2 regions of the Thioalkalivibrio versutus genome follow, and region 1 is predicted to be linked to the other one. Evidence: predicted binding sites of a transcription regulator. Region 1 holds the regulator's gene; the other holds the start of a gene.

What was found. The regulator sigma-54, encoded in region 1, starts transcription at its own class of promoters, with help from an activator protein. The targets are predictions, from matches to a motif close to TGGCANGNTNCNTGCTT.
Region 2: a site for sigma-54 is predicted at 1,530-1,546, ahead of TVD_RS12560 (lipid-binding SYLF domain-containing protein). Genes of this name have one in related genera too.

Annotation. Positions count from the first base shown of each region.
Region 1 is NZ_CP011367.1:396,245-404,090, reverse strand. Features, by position in the region: gene TVD_RS01905 (KpsF/GutQ family sugar-phosphate isomerase) at 1-615, shown strand, start outside; gene TVD_RS01900 (KdsC family phosphatase) at 615-1,154, shown strand; gene lptC (LPS export ABC transporter periplasmic protein LptC) at 1,193-1,732, shown strand; gene lptA (lipopolysaccharide transport periplasmic protein LptA) at 1,713-2,252, shown strand; gene lptB (LPS export ABC transporter ATP-binding protein) at 2,249-3,019, shown strand; gene TVD_RS01880 (RNA polymerase factor sigma-54) at 3,108-4,592, shown strand; gene hpf (ribosome hibernation-promoting factor, HPF/YfiA family) at 4,609-4,947, shown strand; gene TVD_RS01870 (PTS sugar transporter subunit IIA) at 4,951-5,418, shown strand; gene hprK (HPr(Ser) kinase/phosphatase) at 5,467-6,498, shown strand; gene rapZ (RNase adapter RapZ) at 6,506-7,378, shown strand; gene TVD_RS01855 (PTS sugar transporter subunit IIA) at 7,430-7,846, shown strand, end outside; gene TVD_RS01850 (HPr family phosphocarrier protein) at 7,827-7,846, shown strand, end outside.
Region 2 is NZ_CP011367.1:2,695,136-2,702,981, reverse strand. Features, by position in the region: gene pyk (pyruvate kinase) at 1-337, shown strand, start outside; gene fba (class II fructose-bisphosphate aldolase) at 417-1,481, shown strand; gene TVD_RS12560 (lipid-binding SYLF domain-containing protein) at 1,613-2,392, shown strand; gene bioD (dethiobiotin synthase) at 2,332-3,051, opposite strand; gene TVD_RS12550 (phosphoribosylaminoimidazolesuccinocarboxamide synthase) at 3,048-3,944, opposite strand; gene purE (5-(carboxyamino)imidazole ribonucleotide mutase) at 4,234-4,743, shown strand; gene TVD_RS12540 (5-(carboxyamino)imidazole ribonucleotide synthase) at 4,740-5,909, shown strand; gene TVD_RS12535 (class I SAM-dependent methyltransferase) at 5,906-6,523, shown strand; gene TVD_RS12530 (energy-coupling factor ABC transporter permease) at 6,526-7,191, shown strand; gene TVD_RS12525 (c-type cytochrome) at 7,649-7,846, shown strand, end outside.

The DNA.
Region 1 (7,846 bases):
CTGATCGCCATGACCGGCAACCCCGGCTCGCGCCTCGGTGCGGATGCCACCGTACACCTGGATGTCAGCGTCGAGCGCGAGGCCTGCCCGCTGGGCCTGGCTCCCACCTCCAGCACCACCGCGGCGCTGGCGATGGGCGATGCCCTAGCCGTCGCGGTGCTGGACGCACGCGGCTTTACCGCCAACGACTTTGCCCGCTCGCACCCCGGCGGCCGCCTCGGTCGACGCCTGCTGGTGCATGTCGCCGATATCATGCACACCGATGATGCGATCCCGCGCATCACCCCGGAGGCCCCGCTCAAGGACGCCCTGTTCGAGATCACCCGCAAGGGCCTGGGGCTGGTGATCGTAGCCGGCGCCGACGACGAGATCCAGGGCGTGTTCACCGATGGCGACCTGCGCCGCACCCTGGATGCCGGGCACAGCCTGGACGGCCTGACCATCGGCGAGGCCATGACCACCGGCGGCCACACCGCGCAGCCCGACTGGCTGGCGGTGGAGGCCCTGGAGGCCATGGAGAGCCGGCGCATCAACGCCCTGCCCGTCACCGACGCCGAAAACCGCCTGGTGGGCGTGATCAACATGCACGACCTGCTGCGCGCCGGGGTGGCCTGATGAACCTGGATGCCACCACTCTGCGCACCCACCAGCAGGCCGTGCGCCTGCTGATCCTGGACGTGGACGGCGTGCTGACCGACGGCAGCCTGTTCCTCGGCGACGGCGGCGAGCAGTACAAGGCGTTCAACAGCCGCGACGGCCACGGTATCCGTCTGGCCCTGGACGGCGGGATCGAGATCGCCATCCTGACCGGGCGCACCTCCGGGGTCGTCGAGCACCGCATGCGCGACCTGGGCGTGGAGCATCTGATCCAGGGCCGCCGCGACAAGGGCGAGGCCCTGCACGAACTGCTGCAACGCACCGGTCACGACCCCGCCGAAGCGGCCTTCATGGGCGACGACATCGTGGATCTACCAGCGATGCAGCGGGTCGGGCTCGGGATCGCGGTCGGTGACGCCCACCCGCTAGTGCGCCAGCATGCCCAGTGGGTGACCGAGGCCCATGGCGGGCGCGGGGCCGTGCGCGAGACCTGCGAAGGCCTGCTGGCCGCGCAGGGCCGGCTCGACGCGCTGTTCGAGACCTACCTGAACGGATGAGCCAAAGGACTCGCCGCCAAGTCGGATGGGCCCTGGCCGTGCTCGCATTCGCGTCCGCGCCCCTGGCGCAGGCCGAGGTAAGCCCGCCCGAGGGCGAGGTCACGCTGCAGATTGACGGCTTCACCCTGCATGCCACCGGCGACGACGGCGAACTGAGCCATCGTCTGCGCGGCACCCGCCTGCGCGAGTTCGGCCGTGACGGCCCCCAGTGGGTGGACGACCCGGACCTCGACCTGTTCGCCGAGGGCGGTATCGAATGGCGCTGGACCGCCCCGGCCGCCCTGCATCAACCAGCCGCCGCGACCCTGGACCTGGTGGGCCCCACCCACGGCGTACAGCCGCCCCGCGGCGAACGCGTGGAGACCCTCATCGATTCGCGGGATGTTCGCGTCGCCACCGACACCATGGTCGCCACTTCGGATGCCCTTTCCACCCTGAACCAGCCGGGCCTGTTCCAGCGCGGCACCGGTCTGCGCGTGGACTCGCGAGGGGATACCATAGAGTTGTTCCATGACGTGTACTCGCTCTACAGCGAGACGAGCGAGGAGGATCCCGCGCATGACCCCGAATCCCCATAGCCTTCGCCACCGTCCGGGCCAACCGGGTGCCCGCGTGGCGGCGCTCCTGCTGCTCGTGCTCCTGGCCACGCCCGCGTTCGCCCAGCAGGGCTCGGGCCCGGCGCTGCCGGTGGAGATCACTGCCGACCGCGCGGAGATGGACGAACGCCAGGGGCTGGGGACCTACACCGGCGACGTGATCGTGATCCGCGGCGACATGACCCTGGAGGCCGACAAGGTCTACGTGCGCACCCGCGATCGCCGCCCCTACGAAATGGAGGCCCACGGCGAGCCGGCACGCCTGGAATCACCCGATCCGGAAACCGGAGAGATGCGCATTGCCACCGCCCTGCGCATCGACTACCTGCTGAACGAAGACCGCATGATCCTCACCGACCAGGCCCATGTGATCACCACCAGCGAGGAGGCGCGCGGCAAGCGCATCACCTACGACCTGACGACCGACGTGATCGAGGCCGAACGCGGCGAAGGCGACAGCGAGCGCGTGCGCATCACCATCCAGCCGCGCGACGACGAATGAACGCCACCGCCCCCAGCCCATCCGCCACACCGGCACAAACCAACGACCGCCTGATCGGACGCGAGCTGACCAAGCGCTACGGCCAGCGCACGGTGCTGGACCAGGTGGACGTCGACCTCGCGCCCGGCGAGGTGGTCGGCCTGCTGGGCCCGAACGGGGCCGGCAAGACCACCTGCTTCTACAGCCTGGTCGGGCTGATCCGCCCCAATGCCGGGCGCATCACCCTGGGCGAGCGCGACATCACCCGCGCCCCCATCCACGTGCGCGCGCGCGCCGGCCTCGGCTACCTGCCGCAGGAGGCCTCGATCTTTCGCCGCCTGAGCGTGTGGGACAACCTCCAGGCCGTGCTCGAGCTGCGCCCCGGACTCGATCGCCACGAGCGCCGGCGCATTGGCGATGCGCTGATCGAGGAGTTCCAGCTCGAGACCGTGCGCCACAGCCCGGGCATCGCGCTGTCCGGTGGGGAGCGTCGCCGGGCCGAGATCGCCCGCGCCCTCGCCGGGGATCCGCGCTTCATCTGTCTGGACGAGCCCTTCGCGGGGGTGGATCCGATCTCGGTCGGCGACATCCAGGACGTGATTCGGCATCTCGCCCAGCGCGGCATCGGCGTACTGATCTCCGATCACAACGTGCGCGAGACCCTCGGCATCTGCCACAGGGCCTATATTCTAAGCGAAGGCCGCCTGCTGGCCGCCGGGACACCGGACGAGCTGCTGGCCGATCCCCAGGTGCGCCGGGTCTATCTCGGCGAGAACTTCCGCCTGTGAAAGCGCCCCATATGCGGCCCGGTCGGTGCACAAACCACAAGGCAGGCTTTAAGATTCCATCAATGCCCACCCTCGCCCCGCATACCCGATGCTGAAACCCGGCCTGAATCTGCAGCTGGGTCAGACGCTGACCATGACCCCGCAACTGCAGCAGGCGATCCGCCTGTTGCAGCTGTCCACGCTCGAGCTCCAGGTGGAGATCCAGCAGGCGCTGGAGAGCAACCCCATGCTCGAACAGGTCGAGGACGAAGATGCCGAGGCCGACACCGAGCGCCTGAACCAGGACGGCGAGCTGGTGGAAGGCGATCGCATGGAGGCCACCACTACCAGCGACGACGTGATCCCCGAGGAACTGACGACCGACAGCCGCTGGGACGACATCTACGAGCCGGCCCCGACGCCCAACAAGGGCGTGGATGACCGCGACCCGCTGGAAAACACCAGCGACGACGACGGTGAGGGCCTGCAGGATCACCTGCTGTGGCAGCTGCATCTGAGCCATCTGACACCGCGCGACCAGCGCATCGGGGCGGCCCTGATCGACGCCATCAGCCCCGACGGCTATCTCGAGGGTGACCTGGAAACCCTGGCCGAGACCATCAGCCGAGGCGAGGATGAAACCGTCGGCGTCGACGAAGTCGAGGCAGTGCTCCACTGGATTCAGCAGTGCGACCCGCTGGGGGTCGGCGCGCGCAACCTGCGGGAGTGCCTGGAGATCCAGCTACGCGAACTGGCCCCGGATGCCCCGGCCCGCGAGGCCGCACGGGCGATCCTGGAACACGGCATGGACAGCCTGGGCAAGCGCGACTACAAGGCCCTGCAGCGCCAGTCCGGCGTACGCGACCCGGACGAACTGGCCCGCGCACTGGACCTGATCCGCACCCTGAACCCGCGCCCCGGCGCACAGATCAGCTCCGCCACCTCGGAATACGTGGTCCCGGATGTCTACGTGCGCCATAGCGCCGAGGGCTGGCGCGTGGAGCTGAATCCGGAGATCGCACCGCGTATCCGCATCAACGACCTCTACGCCGGCATGGTGCGCCAGGTCTCGGATGCCCGCGACAGCGCCTTTATGCGCGATCAGCTGCAGGAGGCACGCTGGTTCCTGAAGAGCCTGCACAGCCGCAACGACACCCTGCTGCGGGTCGCCGAGGCGATCGTCCACCGCCAGCAGGGCTTTCTCGAGCATGGCGACGTCGCGATGCAGCCATTGATCCTGCGCGACATTGCCGAGACCCTGGAGATGCACGAATCGACCATCTCGCGGGTTACCACGCAGAAATACATGCACACCCCGCGCGGGGTCTTCGAGTTCAAGTATTTCTTCTCCAGCCATGTCGGCACGAACGATGGCGGCGAGTGTTCCGCCACCGCCATCCGTGCCATGATTCGCGAATTGATTGGCGACGAACCCCCGAACAAGCCGCTCAGCGATGCCCGGCTCGCCCAGGTCCTGTCGGACCGGGGCATCAACGTAGCGCGCCGCACCGTGGCCAAGTACCGCGAGGCGATGCACATCCCTTCATCCAGCGAACGCCGGCAGATGGCCTCGATGCCCACCGGCAGCAAGTAACCAAGGAGTCCTGACCATGCAGATCAACCTGACCGGCCACCACGTGGACATCACCGACGCCCTGCGCGACTACGTCAACGAGAAGTTCGCGAAGCTGGAGCGCCACTTCGACAAGGTCATCGACGTCCACGTCGTGCTGACCCACGAGAAGACCCGGAATCAGCACAACCAGGCCGAAGCCAATCTCCAGGTCAGCGGCAATCACATCCACGCCGAGGCCTCTCACGAGGACATGTATGCCGCGATCGACGCGCTGATCGACAAAGTCGACCGTCAGCTGATCAAGCACAAGGAAAAGGTCAAGGACCACCACCGCGCCGAAGGTGCCCAGCGCAACCGCGAGCAGGCCTCCTGATCCATGACGATTGCCGAGTTGATCACCTCCGAGCGCATTGGCCTGCAACCCGAGTGCTCCAGCCAGAAACGGGCACTGGAGGCCCTGGCGGACCTCCTCGCCGGCGGAGGTGACGGCACGGGACCGGGGAGCAACGCGATCTTCGAGGCCCTGTCCGCGCGCGAAAAACTCGGATCCACCGGTCTCGGCCATGGGGTTGCGATTCCCCACGGCCGCCTGGCCGATCTCGAGGCGCCGCGCGTGGCCGTGCTGCGCCTGGAAAAGGGCGTCGACTTCGACGCCATGGATCACGAGCCGGTCGATATCCTGATCGCACTGCTGGTCCCGGAGGCCGCCACCGGCGACCACCTCGACCTGCTGGCCCAGCTCGCCCGCGGCCTGTCGCAGCCAGACACCATCGGGGCGCTGCGCCGGGCCGGGGACGCGGCGGCCCTGGAACAGGAACTCGTGCGCCGCTTCAGCGAGGACTAAGCCCGTGGAACCCGCCTCCAGCCGCGATTCCGACGCGCAGCGTCTGCCATGAACGAGGCGCTGGGAGAAGGCGGGATCGCCCGCGACATCAACGTGGAGAGCCTGATCCAGGCCATGGGAAACCGCCTGGATCTTCGCTTCGTACACGGCGAACATGCAGCACCCGACCGCAAGCTGGTCGGCGACGACGGGGACGACCTGCCGCTGGCCGGCCATCTCAACCTGATCCGGCCCAACCGCATCCAGATCATCGGCGACTTCGAGGCCCGCTACATCTCCAGCCTCAGCGCCACCCAGTGCAACGACCTGATCCTGGAGATGGCCCGCACCGGGACCACCGCGGTGATCTTCGCCGAGGACACCTGTCCGTTCTCGGAGATGCCCGACGCCCCGCAGGAGGCGCTGCCGCTGATCCTGTGCTCCAGCACCAGCAGCCACGAGATTATCTCGCTGCTGCGCTATTTCCTGCAGCAGCGCCTGGCCCATTTCGAGGTACGCCACGGCGTGTTCATGGAGATCCTCGGGATCGGGGTGCTGATCAGCGGCGCCTCCAGCGTCGGCAAGAGCGAGGTCGCACTGGAACTGATCTCGCGCGGGCATCGCCTGATCGCCGACGATGCGCCCGAATTCGCGCGCATTGCGCCCGACATCGTGCGCGGCCACTGTCCGGCTCTGCTCCAGGACCTGCTCGAGGTGCGCGGTCTTGGGGTGCTTAACATCCGCGCCATGTACGGCGATTCCGCGATCAAGGGCGGCAAGTACCTGCGCCTGATCATCGACCTGCGTGATCATGGCGAACCCTCGCCGGTCCCCGATGACCGGCTGAACGGGCGCCGCGGCGAGATCGATATCCTCGGCCTGCGCGTCCCCTTGATCAGCCTGCCGATCGCGCCGGGGCGCAACATCGCAGTGATGATCGAGGCGGCCGTGCGCAACCACATGCTGCACATGCAGGGCTATATCGCTGGCGACGACCTGCGCGCACGCCAGCGCCGCCAGATGAGCGGCGAGACGGAGGAGCCGCCCTACCATCGCGCGGTGCCCGCCACTACGGTCCCCAACCCGGACCCGGAGGGCTGAATCGGCCATGCGCCTGCTAATCGTCAGTGGCCTGTCCGGGTCCGGCAAGACCGTGGCCCTGCACACCCTGGAGGATGCCGGCTACTTCTGCGTCGACAACCTCCCGCTGCCGCTGCTGCCGGACCTGATCGATCAGGTCCGGCAGGGCCACTACGACACCGAGACCGACCGCCATCTGGCCGTGGGCGTGGATGTGCGCAGCGGCCTGGAGGCCCTGGAAGGGTTCTCCGTTCTCCTGGCGCAACTACGGGCGGACGGGGTGCAGGTGGAGGTCCTGTTTCTGCAGGCGGCCAGCGAGGTGCTGCTGCGGCGCTACCATCTGACCCGCCGACGCCACCCGCTGGCGCGCGACGGCGTGCCACTGGTCGAGGCCATCGACCGCGAACGCGAGTGGCTGGGCCATGTAGCGGCGGAGGCCGATCTGACGGTCGACACCTCGCGCCTGTCGATGCACGATCTGGCCCGCACCCTGCGCGACCGCATCGGCGAGCGCGGAGAACACGAGCTATCCCTGCAGTTCCAGTCCTTCGGCTTCAAACACGGCGCACCGCTGGATTCCGACTTCGTGTTCGACGTGCGCTGCTTGCCCAATCCGCACTACGAAAGCGATCTGGCCGCCCTGACCGGTCGCGACCCGCCCGTGTGCGAGTTCCTTGAGCGGCACGCGGAGGTCGCGGCCATGTTCGACAGCATCCAGGGCTTCCTGTCGCAGTGGCTGCCGCGCCTGCTGGACGATCACCGCAGCTACGTAACCGTCTCCATCGGTTGTACCGGCGGGCAACATCGCTCGGTGTATCTGGTGGAGCGGCTTGCGGAGGCGTGGCGGGATCGGGAACATGTTACTGTTAGCACCCGTCACCGCGAGCTGGGGAAACAGTAACCACTGGACGCGGGACGAGGGCCTTCTGGAACCCGCAATCGGAGCAGATCCATGGGCGTTGGTCTCATTCTGATCACGCATCAAAACCTGGGCGATACCCTGCTGCAGACCGCGCAGAGCATGCTCGGGGGCCTGCCCGAGGACTGCGAGTCCATGGCGATGTCCCAGAACGACGACCCCGACGAGGTCCTGGCCCGCGCCCGCGAGCGCCTGGCGACCCTCGACAGCGGCTCGGGGGTGCTCGTTCTAACCGACATGTTTGGCTCCACGCCTTCCAACGTGGCGATTCGTGTCGCCCGGGGTGCAAATGCCCGCGTGATCGCCGGCGCCAACCTGCCGATGCTCATCCGCGTGCTCAACTATCAACACCTCCCCCTGACCGAACTGGTCAACAAGGCCCTTTCGGGCGGCCATGACGGGATTCTCCTCTGCGATCAGGAGTGCAGCGATGCCGCAGCGCGTAGTCCC
Region 2 (7,846 bases), 670 kb from region 1:
CGCCAACCATCTCGATGTCTCCGCGATCGCCGCGCTGACCGAGTCCGGGTCCACGGCGCTGTGGATGTCGCGCATCAGCTCGGGCATCCCGATCTACGCGCTCACCCAGCACGAATCGACCAGCCGCCGCATGACGCTTTATCGCGGCGTCTATCCGGTGACCCTGAAGCCGATCCCCGAGAGCCACGAAAGCGTGAACCGTGAGGCGGTGAACTTGCTCAAGGCCGAGGGCGTCGTGCAGGATGGCGAGTTGGTCATCATTACGAAGGGCGACCTGCAGGGCGAGCATGGCGGCACCAACGCCATGAAGATCGTGCGCGTCGGCGAACTGGCCTGAACCGCGCACCGCCCGCAGTCGCCAACCAGATCAATCGACTTTTTCACTACCTCAGTCCGAATCCCGTAAGGAGGAATCCATGGCTCTAATCTCACTTCGCCAGCTTCTGGACCATGCCGCCGAGCATGGCTATGGCATGCCGGCGTACAACGCCAACAACATGGAACAGGTCCATTCGATCATGGAAGCGGCCGCTGCGGTCGACTCCCCGGTGATCATTCAGGCCTCCGCAGGTGCCCGCAAGTACGCCGGCGAGCCCTTCCTGCGCCACAACATCATCGCCGCCATCGAGCAGTACCCGGACATCCCGGTTGTGCTGCACCAGGATCACGGCTCCGAGCCGGCAGTCTGCCTGCGCTCCATCCAGTCCGGCTTCAGCTCGGTGATGATGGACGGCTCCCTGATGCCTGACATGAAGACCCCGGCCTCTTACGACTACAACCGTGACGTGACCGCCAAGGTCTCCGAGATCGCTCACGCCTGTGGCGTGTCCGTGGAAGGCGAGCTGGGTTGCCTGGGCTCCCTGGAAACCGGCATGGCCGGCGAGGAAGACGGTTCCGGCGCCGAGGGCCAGCTGTCCCACGACCAGCTGCTGACCGACCCGGACGAGGCCGCCGACTTCGTGAAGAACACCAAGTGCGACGCCCTGGCGATCGCCATCGGTACCTCCCACGGCGCCTACAAGTTCACCCGTCCGCCGACCGGTGACATCCTGGCCATCCAGCGCGTGAAGGAGATCCACGCCCGCATCCCGGATACCCATCTGGTCATGCACGGCTCCTCCTCCGTTCCGCAGGAGTGGCTGCAGATCATCAACAAGTACGGCGGCGACATGGGCGAGACCTACGGCGTGCCGGTCGAAGAGATCCAGGAAGGCATCAAGCACGGCGTGCGCAAGGTCAACATCGACACCGACCTGCGCATGGCCTCCACCGGTGCGGTGCGCAAGTTCCTGGCCGAGAACCCGAAGGAATTCGATCCGCGCAAGTTCCTGAAGGCCTCGACCGCCGCGATGAAGGACCTCTGCCAGGCCCGTTACGAGGCCTTCGGTTGCGCCGGCATGGCGTCCAAGATCAAGCCGATCTCCCTGGACGACATGGTCAAGCGCTACCTGTCCGGCGAGCTGGATCCCAAGGTCAACTGATCCTGCGGATTGCAGCACGAAAAAGGGGGCTTCGGCCCCCTTTTTTTGTGCCATGATGAATGTATTCGTTAGGGAGACGCCGACGCATTCGCGCGGCCGCGTCTCCCTTGGCCGTTCTGGAGGTTTCCACGATGCAACGACTGATCCTTTTCTGCCTGACGACGCTGGTGTTTGCCGCCATGGTGGGGAGCGCTCACGCGAACCCGTTCAGCCGCGAGATCGATCCGCAGGACATCATCGATCGCGCCCAGGCGACGGTGGAGAACATGGCCACCCACCCCGAATACGAGTCCCTTAAAGAGGACCTGCGCGACGCCCGCGGCGTAGTGATCTTCCCGCGCGTGGCTCGCGGGGCCTTCCTGATCGGAGGCTCCGGCGGCATCGGCGTGTTCCTGGCCTGGGACGACGAGCGCGGCGATTATTCGCCGGTGGCGTTCTACTCCCTCGGTTCGGTCAGCTTCGGCATGCAGTTCGGTGGTGATGCCGCCGAGGTGGTGATGGTCGCGCGCACCCAGGATGCGGTGGACTCGATGTTCGGATCCGCCATCCGCCTGGGGGGCGATGCCTCGGTGGCTGCCGGTCCGGTGGGTGCGGGCCGGAGCGCCACCCCGACGGCCGACTTCCTGTCCTACTCGCGGGCGCGGGGTGCCTACCTGGGCATGAGCTTGTCCGGCTCGCGCATGACCGTGCGCGACGACTTCAACGAGGCGTACTACGGCGAGTCCCAGCGCCCGGTGCATATCATCGAGACCCGCCGCGTCGACCGCGAGGGGACTCGTGCCCTGCGCGAGACCCTGGCCGGGTTCCGGGTTGACGAAGAGGAGGCCCCTGCGGCCTCCGAGGACCGCGGTCAGGAGCGCGAGTCCTCCGGCGGCGTGCGCCCGGACAACTTCGAGGTGGAGAGCTTCTGAGCCAGCGCCGCGCGGGCGATGCCTTCGGCTGACTCGATGATCGGGGCGCTCGTGCGTGAACGCAGCGCGGCGGCATTGTCGAGGCGCGGGTCGGCATCCGTCCGGCGCCGGTTCAGCACGATCCCGGCCAGTTGCAGGCCGCGTCGTTCCAGGGCCTCCAGGGTCAGCAGGCAGGTGTTCAGTGTGCCCAGCCGGTCCTCGGCCACCAGCAGGACCGGTAGCCCGAGGGCCTCGGCGAGGTCCGCGTTCAGGCCATCCGCGCACAGCGGCGAGTAGAAGCCTCCCGCACCCTCCACCAGCCGCGGGCCCGTGCCGTCGGCTGCGCAGGCCGCGGCCAGCTCCGCGATCGTCAGGCGCACGCCCTGGTTCGCGGCGGCCTGGTCCGGGGCGATGGCATCGGGGAAGCGCCAGGGCGTGACCTGCTCGATGGCGGTGTCCGGAAGGCCCGCCGCGTGGGTCAGGTTCAACCCGTCCTCGGGCCGCAGTCCATCGGGGCCCGGTGGGCACCCGGACTCCACCGGCTTGCGCGGCTGCGGCCGCAGCCCACGATCCCGCCAGAGTTCCAGCAGCGCGCAGCTGACGAAGGTTTTGCCGACGCCGGTGTCGGTGCCGGTGACGAACAGGCCCTGCGGGGGTGCTCCTGTCTGTGTCGGGCTCATGCGTCGCGGGTCAGGCGCTCCAGGGCCTCGCGATAGCGCGCCGCGGTCTGTTCCACCACTTCCGCGGGCAGCTCGGGGCCGGGCGACTGCTTGTCCCAGTCCAGGGTCTCCAGGTAGTCGCGTACGTATTGCTTGTCAAAGGACTCGGGGCTGGTGCCCTGCGCGTAGCGGTCGGCCGGCCAGAATCGCGAGGAGTCCGGGGTCAGGACCTCGTCGATCAGATGCAGGGTGCCGGCGGCATCGACGCCGAACTCGAACTTGGTGTCGGCGATGATGATGCCGCGCTCGGCCGCGTAGTCGCGCGCCATCGCGTAGATCGAGAGTGCCGCGTCGCGCACCTGCCGCGCCCGGTCCTCGCCGATGGTCGCCACCACGGCATCAAAGTCGATATTGGCGTCGTGGTCGCCGACGTCGGCCTTGGTGCTGGGGGTGAAGATCGCCTCGGGGAGCTTCGAGGCGAGCTCCAGGCCGGCCGGGAGCGGGATGCCGCAGACCGCGCCGCTGGCCTGGTAGTCCTTCCAGCCAGAGCCGATCAGGTAGCCGCGTACCACCGCCTCCACCGGCAGGGCTTCGAGCCGGCGGATCACCAGGCTGCGTCCTTCCAGCGGGGCACGAATGGCCGGGTCCGGGATCACCTGTTCCAGCGGGATATCGGTCAGCTGGTTGGGAATGCCCAGCTCGCGCTCCACCTTGTGCATCCAGAACTGCGTGATCTCCGTTAGCACTCGGCCCTTCTCGGGCACGGCCGTGGGCAGGATCACGTCAAAGGCGGACAGGCGGTCGGTGGTGACCATCAGCCAGTGGTCGGCGTCCACCGCATAGAGATCGCGTACCTTGCCGCGATGAACGAGTTCCAGGTCGGGGAGTTGGCTTTCAAGCAGGGTGTCAGTCATGCCGCGATTCTACCGGGCGCGGGCCTTGCGCACCACGAAGCCCACCAAGGCACGAAGAAAAGCGATCCACAAGGAGACGCGAGGATCGGCAGCAAGCGCATGGGCGCGTCGCGCCTTATCCGCCAGCCATTCACGCCCCCGCTTCGCTCTCACCAGTAAGGCCTTCCGGCCTCTGCGTCTCCCTGTGGGTCGCCCTTGACCGGCCTTTTCTTCGTGCCTTGGTGGGCTTCGTGGTGCGCATGGCTTGTCGGGTGGGGCCGGGGTCGCTATCGTTCGGGCCATGACTGAGATGGCAGGCAATTCGGCGGCGCCTCGCGTGGGCGTCGTGATGGGGAGCACCTCCGACTGGGCGACCATGGAGCGGGCGGTGGATGTGCTGGACGAACTCGGGGTCCCGTTCGAGGCCCGGGTGGTGTCGGCTCACCGAACACCGGATCTGCTGTTCGAGTACGCCGAGCAGGCACGCGAGCGGGGCCTGCAGGCGATCATCGCCGGGGCCGGGGGGGCGGCGCACCTGCCGGGGATGCTGGCCTCCAAGACCCCGGTTCCGGTGCTCGGCGTGCCGGTCGCCTCGCGCCACCTGAAGGGGCAGGACTCGCTGCTGTCCATCGTGCAGATGCCGCGCGGCATCCCCGTGGCGACCTTCGCGATCGGCGAGGCGGGCGCGGCGAACGCCGCCTTGTTCGCCGCCGCGATGCTGGCGAACCACGATCCCGATCTGCGTGAGCGTCTGGATGCCTTTCGCCAGTCCCAGAGTCAGGCCGTGCTGGGGCAGACCCTGCCACCGGACCCGTCATGATCCAGCCCCCTGCGACCCTCGGGCTGCTCGGTGGCGGGCAGCTCGGCCGCTATTTCGTGGAGGCCGCACAGGGTATGGGCTATCCCGTATGGGTCCTGGACCCGGACCCGGCGAGCCCGGCCGGGCGAGTGGCGGCGCGGCACCTGTGCCAGGCCTTCGACGACCCCGATGCGCTGCAGGCCCTGGCCGGGGCCTGCGCGGTCATTACCACCGAGTTCGAGAACATCCCGCGCCCGGCCGTGGAGTGGCTGGATGCCCGCGCCTGTCTGCGCCCGGGGCCGCGCGCCCTGAGCATTGCCCAGGATCGCCTGGAGGAGAAGGCCTTCCTCGGCGAGATCGGTGTGGCGGTAGCCCCCTGGCAGGCGGTCCTGGCCGGCCAGACGCCCGAAGTGCGGATGGACGCGGGAGGGCCGGCGTTCCCCGCGATCCTGAAGACCGCGCGCCTGGGTTATGACGGCAAGGGCCAGGTCCGGCTGGCGCAGGCCGGCGAGTTGCCCGCGGCGCATGCCGAGCTGGGGCTGGTGGACTGCGTGCTGGAGGCCCAGGTCGAGCTGGAGCGCGAGCTCTCGGTGCTGGTGGCGCGAACCGCGGACGGCGCGAACGAGGCCTTTCCGGTGGCGGAAAACACCCATCACGAGGGCATCCTGCACCTGACGCGGGTGCCGGCGCGGGTCGGCGACGAGCCGCGCGAACGCGCCACGGCGATCGCGCGGCACATTGCCGAGCAGCTCGACTACCAGGGGTTGCTGGCGGTGGAGTTCTTCCTCACGGTGGCGGGCGAGTTGCTGGTCAACGAGATCGCGCCGCGTCCGCACAACTCCGGGCACTACACCCAGGACGCCTGCACCGTCAGCCAGTTCGAGCAGCAGGTGCGCGCGGTCTGCGGGCTGGGGCTGGCCCCGGCCTTGCTGACCACGCCGGTGGCGATGGTCAACCTGCTGGGTGACCTGTGGCCCGCCGCAGCGGAACCCGACTGGCAGGGCGTGCTGGCTGCCGGCCGCGCGCGGCTGCATCTGTATGGCAAGGCCGAGGCCCGGTCCGGCCGCAAGATGGGGCACATCAACGTGCTCGGTCTGCCGGGCGAGGACGACGCCGGCGCCGCGGCCTCCACCGCCGAGGCCCTGTGGCAGGGCCTGGCCGAGGCTGTGGACGGAGGGGTGGCATGAAGGAGGGCTTCCCCACGATCCAGGCGCGGCGTACCCGTCAGGCGGAGCTGAAGCGCGACCTGGAGTTCGAGGACACGCTGGCCGGAGAACACCTGCGGTTCCGCACGACCTGGGGCCTGTTCTCGCCGCGCCGCATCGACGATGGCACGCGGATGTTGCTGGAGCGCATCGAGGTGGAGCCAACCGATGCCTGCCTGGATCTGGGCTGTGGCTATGGCCCGATCGGCCTGACGCTGGCGCGCAAGGCGCCACAGGGCCACTGCACGCTGGTGGACACCAACTTCCTGGCGGTGGAGTACAGCCGGCGTAACGCCGAGCTGAACGGCATCACCAATGTGGACTGCGTGACCAGTAATGGCTTCGCGCAGATCCGTGACCGGCGTTTCGATCTGGTCACCTCGAACCTGCCGGCCAAGGTGGGGCGCGAGATGCTCTACACCTACCTGCTGGACGCCCACGAGCAGATGAACCCGGGTGGACGCATCTATGTCGTAACCATTACCGGGTTGCGGCGGTTCATCGAGAAGGGGTTCAAGGAAGTGTTCGGCAACTACGACAAGGTCAAGCAGGGCCGCGAGTACACTGTCGCGGCCGCGGTGCGCGAGCCCGATTGAGCATGGTCGAGGGGGCGGGCGAACTGCCGGTTGCGCTCCGGGTGCTGTCCGCCGTGCTGCTGGGTGGCGGCATGCTGGTGATGCTGCGGCGCATGCCCTGGGAGACCTTCTTCGTGCCCGGCCGCGCTCAGCTGTTCGTGATCGCCACGCTGTGCCTGCTGCTGATCTGGAGCCTGCGGGCGCAGGCCCTGGATGGGCTGGCCCTGCATTTTCTGGGCATGGCCACCGTGACCCTGATGTTCGGTTGGCAGCTGGCGATCCTGATGGTCTTCCTGGTGGTGGCGATCCTCGGTCTGTTCGGCGTGCTCCCGCTAGCCGCCTTCCCGTTGACGGTGCTGCTGGCGGGCATCCTGCCGGTCGCGGTCACCTGGGGCCTGCTGCGGCTGTCCGAGGCGCGTCTGCCCGCGCACATGTTCATCTACCTCTACGCGGTCGGTTTCCTCGGCGGGGCGCTTTCGGTGGTTGCCACCGTGCTGGCCTCGGCGGCGATCTACGGGTTGTTCACCGAGCTCGCCTGGGCGGATGTCCATCGCGACTACCTGCGCTACCTGGCCCTGCTGGTGCTGCCCGAGGCGGTGATCAACGGGATCGTGATTACCGGCCTGGTCATGGTGCGTCCCGAGTGGCTGGCGACCTGGTCGGACGAGCGCTACATCCACGGACGCTAGGGAAACACTGATCAATGAACGCGTTCGCGTTGGTGCCCCAGGTTTTCCGAGACAAGGCGCGGCGCGCAGCCGGTAGTGGTTCTACCGGCAAGCGGCGCAACGCAGAATCGGGGAACCTGGGGTTCCAACCCCACAAACGGTTGAAGAAAGCAGGGGCTCGGCCGCTTTTGCGCGGGAACGGCGTTGCTGCTCCTTTGTGCAGAATGACTGCACGGCAGTCACCGCGCCTTGTTCGCACGCAAAAGCGACTCGAGCGCGAACGCGTTCATTGATCAGTGTTTCCCTAGGAAGGCTCCGGCCCGCGTTCTCCGACCGATCGAATGGCTCCATGGAGCGGCCTGTGGCTATGTCCCTGTTTGGTTCTATGTTAATGCACCATTCAGGAAAGCCCTGCTAACGTTTGCATCAAGACGGGGCGACGACCCCGCCCGGGAACTTGAGCGAGGAGACTACAATAATGAAAACCAAGCTGTTCGTGCTGGCCGGTATTGCCGGCAGTGTCCTGATGCTGTCCAGTGCGGCCCAGGCCGCCGATATCCAGGCGGGGCAGTCCAAGTACCAGAACACCTGTGCCAGCTGTCACGGTGCCCAGGGCAAGGGGCAGGCGATCTTCCCGGCCTTGGCCGGCAAGGATGCGGACACCGTGGCCAGTCTG